Linked DNA regions of Pseudophaeobacter arcticus DSM 23566. The protein of the gene in region 2 binds, or shares a complex with, the protein of the main gene of each other region. Links are inferred from orthologs where the notes say so. Each region holds a gene or a part of one and is shown on either strand. Other genes may lie near its edges. The genes, in order: ccmE and ccmB.

Region 1 (3,117 bases), 390 kb from region 2 along the record:
TGCCAAGGCAAAGACATAGCGCAGCTTTTTCAGGGTTCGCCCCAGATTGCCGCGCTTCCACGGCAACATCGACCCGATGGGCAGAACGGCCCCCAGAAGCACCATAAAGGGCGTGAAGGCTGCGTTGAAAAACGGCGGTCCAACCGAGAGCTTACGATCAAAGGCCATTTCCGCCACAATGGGCCAGAGGGTGCCAAAAAACACCACAAAACAGCCAACGGCCAGCAGGAGGTTATTGGCGACCAGGGCGCCTTCGCGGCTGACCAGTCCAAAGACCCCGCGCGCCTGCATCGCCTGGGCGCGGGCAGCAAACAGTGTCAACGCCCCCCCGGTAAAGAAGGCCAGGATGAACAGGATGAAAATCCCGCGCTCGGAGTCATTGGCAAAGGCATGTACCGAGGTCAAAAGCCCCGAGCGTACGATGAATGTCCCAACCAGCGAGAAGCCAAAGGCGAGGATTGCCAGCAGGATCGTCCAGCTTTTCAACGACTCACGTTTTTCCACGACAATTGCCGAATGCAGCAGCGCTGCCGCCAGCAGCCAGGGCATGAAGGAGGCGTTTTCAACGGGATCCCAGAACCAGAACCCTCCCCAGCCGAGTTCATAATAGGCCCACCAGCTGCCAAGCGCGATGCCAATGGTCAAAAAGATCCAGGCCGCCAGCGTCCAGGGGCGCACCCAGCGCGCCCAGGCGGCGTCGACGCGGCCTTCGATCAGGGCTGCCACCGCAAAGGAAAAGGCCATCGAGAGGCCCACATAGCCCAGGTACAAAAACGGCGGGTGAAAGGCGAGCCCGGGATCCTGCAGCAGCGGATTCAGATCCTGGCCATCAAAGGGCGGCACAGCGAGCCGCAAAAACGGGTTTGATGTGAACAGAATAAAGGCAAAAAACGCCACCCCGATCGAGGCCTGCACCGCCAGGACTCGGGCCTTCAGGGTCTGCGGCAAGCCGCCGCCAAACACCGAGGCCACCGCGCCAAACAAGGCGACGATCAACACCCAGAGCAGCATCGAGCCCTCATGGTTGCCCCAGGTTCCTGAGATTTTATACAGCATCGGTTTGGCGGAATGGCTGTTCAGCATCACCAGCCGCAGCGAGAAATCCGAGGTCACAAAGGCCCAGACAAGGGCCCCAAAGGCAAAGGCGGTAAAGAAGAACTGCGCCTGTGCTGCGGGCTCGGCCACGGCCATCCAGCCGGGCCAGCGTTTATGGGCGCCAATCATTGGAACCACCATTTGAACGATGGCAATCATGAAGGCGAGGATGAGGGCGAAATGTCCGAGCTCTGTAATCATGTATTTGTCTATAGTCGTTACCGCGAAGCGGGCCAATGGCAAAACCCGCGTCCAGCCGCCGCAGTCCCATCACTTTTGCCAAAAACCAGCCTCAAAAACAAAAGCCCCCTCTGAGCCGGGCTCAGAGGGGGTAATCAATCGGGCCTAGGGTATGAGATGATCTGACATTATGAGCTGCCAGAATGATCTGACAGAGGCCAGCAGATCACCCACCAGATCACAAAACGCCTTTAGCTGTCCGGCTCTTGGTAGACACCCTGTTCTTTCAAAGCATCGACAACCTCTTTTGGCATGTAGGTTTCATCATGTTTTGCAAGAATTTCAGAGGCTTCAAAGACACCGTTTACGTATCTTCCGGTGCCGACCATCCCCTGGTTTTCTGCAAACAGATCCGGCAGCACACCGGAAAAGGTCACCGGAACGGTGGCGCCACCATCTGTCACTGAAAAGCGGACCGCTTCGCCCTGCCCCCGCATCAGGCTGCCCTCTTCGACGAGGCCACCAATACGGAACACCTCGCTTGGCGACGGCGGCGCTTCGGCCACCTGGCTGGGCGAGCGAAAGTAGTTGATCCCATCCCGCATCGCATAGCCGATCAGCCCGGTCGCCACCACCAAAGCAATGGCCGCAAGGGCAATGACCTGGATCCGGCGCTGTTTCTTGAGATTCTTCATCCTGCGGGCCTTTCGGGTGGTGTCACGGGAACAGTGGGGCCATCATCAGCCCGGCTGTTTCCTCTTCACCTAACATCAGATTGGCGTTCTGCAAGGCCTGACCGCTGCTACCTTTTGTCAGGTTATCCAGCGCCGCAAAGACAATTGCACGGCCTTCGATCCGGTCAGCGGCAACGCCGATATGGCAAAAGTTCGAGCCGCGCACATGATGGGTGCTGGGCGCTTCACCAAATGGCAGCACCTCGAGGAAGGGCTCATCCTTGTAGGCTGCTTCGAACGCCTGATGCATCGCCCGGGCATCGCCTTTGACATAGACGGTGGCCAGAATGCCCCGGTTGGTTGGCACCAGATGCGGGGTGAACTGCACCTTCACCGGACGTCCCGCAAGCGCGGAAAACTCCTGATCAAATTCCCCCAGATGGCGATGGGTGCCACCAATGGCATAGGCGTTGTAGCCCTCGCTCAGCTCTGCATGCAGCAGGTTTTCCTTGAGCGCCCGACCCGCACCAGAGACAGCGCATTTCAGATCAAGAATGATCTCGTCCAGATCAATCAACCCACCCGAGATCAGCGGCCGCAGCGCAAACTGGCCCGTGGCCGCATTGCAGCCGGTGCCGGCGACCAGCCGCGCCGATTTGATCTCTTCGCGGTAAAACTCGCTGAGGCCATAGACAGCCTCTTCCTGCTGCTCCAGCGCGGCATGCGGATTGCCGTACCATTTTTCATACTCAGCCGGATCCCGCAGCCTGAAATCAGCCGACAGATCTACAATCTTAAGCGTTTTTGGCAACGCCGCGATCACCTCCTGGCTGGTTTTATGCGGCAGGGCACAGAAACACAGGTCGATGCCAGAAAAATCAATTTCACTGATTTTACAAAGCACTGGCAGCGACATGTGACGCAGATGCGGGAACACCTGAGCCATGGTCATCCCGGCCTTGCGCTCTGCTGCCAGGGCTGCAATTTCGATGTTTGGATGGTTCGCAATCAGCCGAACCAGCTCTGCGCCAGTGTAACCGCTGGCACCAAGAATTGCCACTTTATGGGTCATGTCAGACCTCGCATTTTGAATGTGTATTTGGGTTTCATGCCTCAGCGTGAAACGGGACCTAGAAGAAAAGTCGCGTGCCGTCCTTGCGCCAGATCA
Region 2 (3,244 bases):
GTCCTTGTAGTTCACCCCGTAGATCGTCAGCCCCTCCTGCGACAGCGCCTCAAGATTCGGGTGTTCCACCCGACAGGGCGCGCACCAGCTGGCCCAATAGTTGACCAGCTTGACCTCACCGTCGCGCAGAGCCGCATCGTTAAACAGTTCTTTACCGGCAAATTCACTCAGCACCACCGGAGGGGCTGGCTGGCCTTCGCGGGCCGACGGCAGGCTTTCGGGATCCTCCCGGTACATGCCGGTGACCGCGAGGCCCACAAAGCTGGCAAACACCACAATCGGAACCGCCATCAGCGGAGAGAACTTAGCCATCCCGGCGCATCCTTTGTTCCAGAGCATCCATTTCGCGCCGGACCCGACGGCCGCGCCACAGGGTCAGCACCACCAAAAGCGCCAGTAGCAGCAGGGACGCTGCATAGGCCGACAGCACCGTATCGCTGTATTTTCCCAGATCTGGCAACATGGTCACGCCTCCTGCCGTTGACGCGCCATTAGCGCCTTGATGCGCCGGGCGCGAATTTCTGTCCCGGTGCGGTAAAACACCATGGCAAGGAAGAACAATCCAAAGCCAATCATGCAAACATAGAGCGGGTTGGAAAAGGCATCCGCCACGTTTTCCTTTTCATCCAGGCTCAGCGAGGCGCCCTGATGCAGCCCCTGGTTCCAGAAGTTCACAGCATAGCGGCTGAGCACCGCAAAAACCGTCCCAACAAGACACAGGATCGCCGTCAGATCCGCAGCAGTGTCAGGATTATCAATGGCTTCCCAGAGGGCGATATAGCCCAGATAAAACAGCGCCAAGACCAGGAAAGAGGTCAGTCGCGGATCCCAGGCCCACCAGGTGCCCCACATCGGCTGCCCCCAGATCGCACCTGTCGCCAGGGCAATCAGCGTCATCACAATCCCGACAGGGGCTGCGGCCTTGGCGGCCAATGCACTGACATGGTGACGCCGCACCACCCAGATCAGCGAGGCCACCAGCATCATGAACCAGGCGTTGATCGCCATCAGGGCTGCCGGCACGTGCAAAAAGATGATCTTGACGGTTGAGCCCTGGCGGTAATCATCGGGTGTGAAAAAGAACCCCCAGATCAGCCCTATGGCCATCAACAGGCCCGCGCTCACCCATAGCACCGGCATCACCCGTTCCGAGGTGTGCAGGAACTTTCGTGGATTGGCATATTCCCAGATCGACATTTTGGCTCTCTCGTTCCCGTGATTTCGGTTGATTACATAGTTAGCGCAGATTGATACGCAATACGGCTGCGCTGGCAAAGGGCATCAGCGCGATAACGCCGGCGGAAATGCCGGCCAGCATCAGCAAAGGCGTTTCCACCACCATGCCCATTGCGCCGCGCCGGGCTGCCTCGGCGCCAAAGATCAGCGTCGGCACATAAAGCGGCATCACCAGCAGCGACAGCAATAGCCCGCCCCGTTTCAGCCCCACTGTCAGCGCAGCACCAAAGGTTCCGATCACCGACAAGGCAGGGGTACCCAGCAACAGCGAGATCAACACCCATTTAAAGCCCTCAAGCGGCAGGTTCAGCAATACCCCCAACATAGGCGCGGCCAGAACCAGCGGCAGGCCGGTGGTGATCCAATGGGCCAGCGCTTTGATACTGACCACAGCCTCCAGCGGCAGCGGTGCTGTGGCCAGCAGATCCAACGAGCCATCTTCCCAGTCCAGCGCCAGCAGCCGGTCCAGGGACAACAGGCAGGACAACAGCGCCCCCAGCCACAGAACCCCCGGCGCAATCCGCGCCAAAAGATCGGACTCAGGGCCAACCGAGAAGGGCACCATAACGGTGACAATCAGGAAAAAGGCCAGCCCCAGGCCAAATCCGCCCCCGGCCCGCACCGCCAGGCGCAGATCCCGCATCAGCAGCGCAATCACAGGAAGCCTCCGTCAAAGTCATCAATATCCAGCGGCGCCGCCTTATAGGGGCCGACATCCAGCACAGTGGCATCCAACCCAAGGTCGATATGGGTGGCAATCAGCGCCGATCCCCCGGCGCCCAAATGGCTACGCACCGCAGTGGCAAACAGGCTGACCGAGGCCTGATCCAAGCTCACCGTGGGTTCATCCATCACCCAGATCGGCCGCCCCGTTACCATCATCCGCGACAGACCCAGCCGCCGTTTCTGCCCCGCCGAGAGCGCCCCTGCCGGACGATCCCGCAGCGTGGTCAGATCATAGGCCTGCAGCGCCGGTTCGATGCTGCGCGTGCCAAAAACACTGGCCCAAAAGGTAAGGTTCTCGGTCACGGTCAAAGCGGATTTCAACCCATCGGAATGTGCCGCATAGGCAATCTGATCCTCGCCACCGCTGACCGTGCCAGCAAGCGGCGGTTGCAGCCCTGCGATGCTGCGCAACAGGGTGGTTTTGCCAATTCCATTGGGGCCACGCAAAATCAAAGCCTGTCCGGGCTTCAGCTCAAAACTGATCCCCTCCAGCACCGGCACCCCCCCACGGGCAATACTCAGATCTGATACATTCAGTGACATGAATACAGGCTTATCTCATTGTTTGGTTGCACAAAAGAACGAAAGCCCAGGGTCACGCCTTGCGGCAGGTCAAATCTCACCGGGGATGTTCACCTTTGCAGCCCCATTGCCGCTGGATCCAGTCAACCGGCGTCAGACTGGTAGGACTGCCAGCGCGACCCGGCGCCCCTCAGACAGCAGCACATTATAGGTTCGGCAGGCCGCCGGAGAGTTCATCACTTCCACCCCCAGCCCCGCCCCTTCGAGTCTGTTGCGCAGCTCTGCAGGGATATGGGCGATTTCCGCCCCGGTTCCGATAAACAAGACGTCCACCTGCCCGGCCAGCGCCAAAAGGCCCGCATCATCGTCATAGCCTCCCCAGGCGCTCAACCCCGTTGCGGTGATCAACAAGGCGCCGTCATGCACCTCTCCGCCGACACGAAAGAACCCGGGCCCATAGCCATCAACAGGCCGGGCCTCCGTAAATGTCACCTCATTGAGCTGCATGGGCTGTCCAATCTCTCTTGTGCGGCGCGGAACTCAAACCGGAGCAATCCCTGCCATGTCCGCAATCGGCTTGTCAAAACAAAACGAAGCTGCGGAGAGTCCCCGCAGCTTCGTCTTTTTGTATCCTCAGTGCTTCGGATCGAAGCAATCAGGCATCAATATTGCCAAACTGGTTGCCGGCGGTATTGGCCTGCTTGCTCCAGTCGCGTTTCACGCCCAGCCACAGCAGAATGGTGGAGGCAACAAAGACCGA

The links.
Region 1: the proteins of ccmB (region 2) and ccmE are in contact, whole or in part, in a solved structure (PDB 8CE8), measured with the Escherichia coli proteins. The link is inferred for Pseudophaeobacter arcticus DSM 23566 from one-to-one orthologs.

Annotation. Positions count from the first base shown.
Region 1 is NZ_KI421507.1:1,767,558-1,770,674, forward strand. Bases 249-3,050 are described here. They hold ccmE (cytochrome c maturation protein CcmE), read right to left. Parts: upstream 1,971-3,050; coding sequence 1,527-1,970; downstream 249-1,526. Other genes in these bases: ARCT_RS0112515 (heme lyase CcmF/NrfE family subunit), read right to left, coding at 249-1,296; argC (N-acetyl-gamma-glutamyl-phosphate reductase), read right to left, coding at 1,993-3,021. Also shown: more of ARCT_RS0112515, read right to left, coding at 1-248. UniProt on the Escherichia coli protein: Heme chaperone required for the biogenesis of c-type cytochromes. Transiently binds heme delivered by CcmC and transfers the heme to apo-cytochromes in a process facilitated by CcmF and CcmH.
Region 2 is NZ_KI421507.1:1,381,147-1,384,390, reverse strand. The notes cover bases 67-2,995. They hold ccmB (heme exporter protein CcmB), read right to left. Parts: upstream 1,895-2,995; coding sequence 1,238-1,894; downstream 67-1,237. Other genes in these bases: ARCT_RS0110580 (Mth938-like domain-containing protein), read right to left, coding at 2,638-2,991; ccmA (heme ABC exporter ATP-binding protein CcmA), read right to left, coding at 1,891-2,505; ARCT_RS0110595 (heme ABC transporter permease), read right to left, coding at 466-1,197; ccmD (heme exporter protein CcmD), read right to left, coding at 305-463; ARCT_RS0110605 (DsbE family thiol:disulfide interchange protein), read right to left, coding at 67-312. Outside these bases: more of ARCT_RS0110605, read right to left, coding at 1-66; protein translocase subunit SecF, read right to left, coding at 3,140-3,244. UniProt on the Escherichia coli protein: Required for the export of heme to the periplasm for the biogenesis of c-type cytochromes.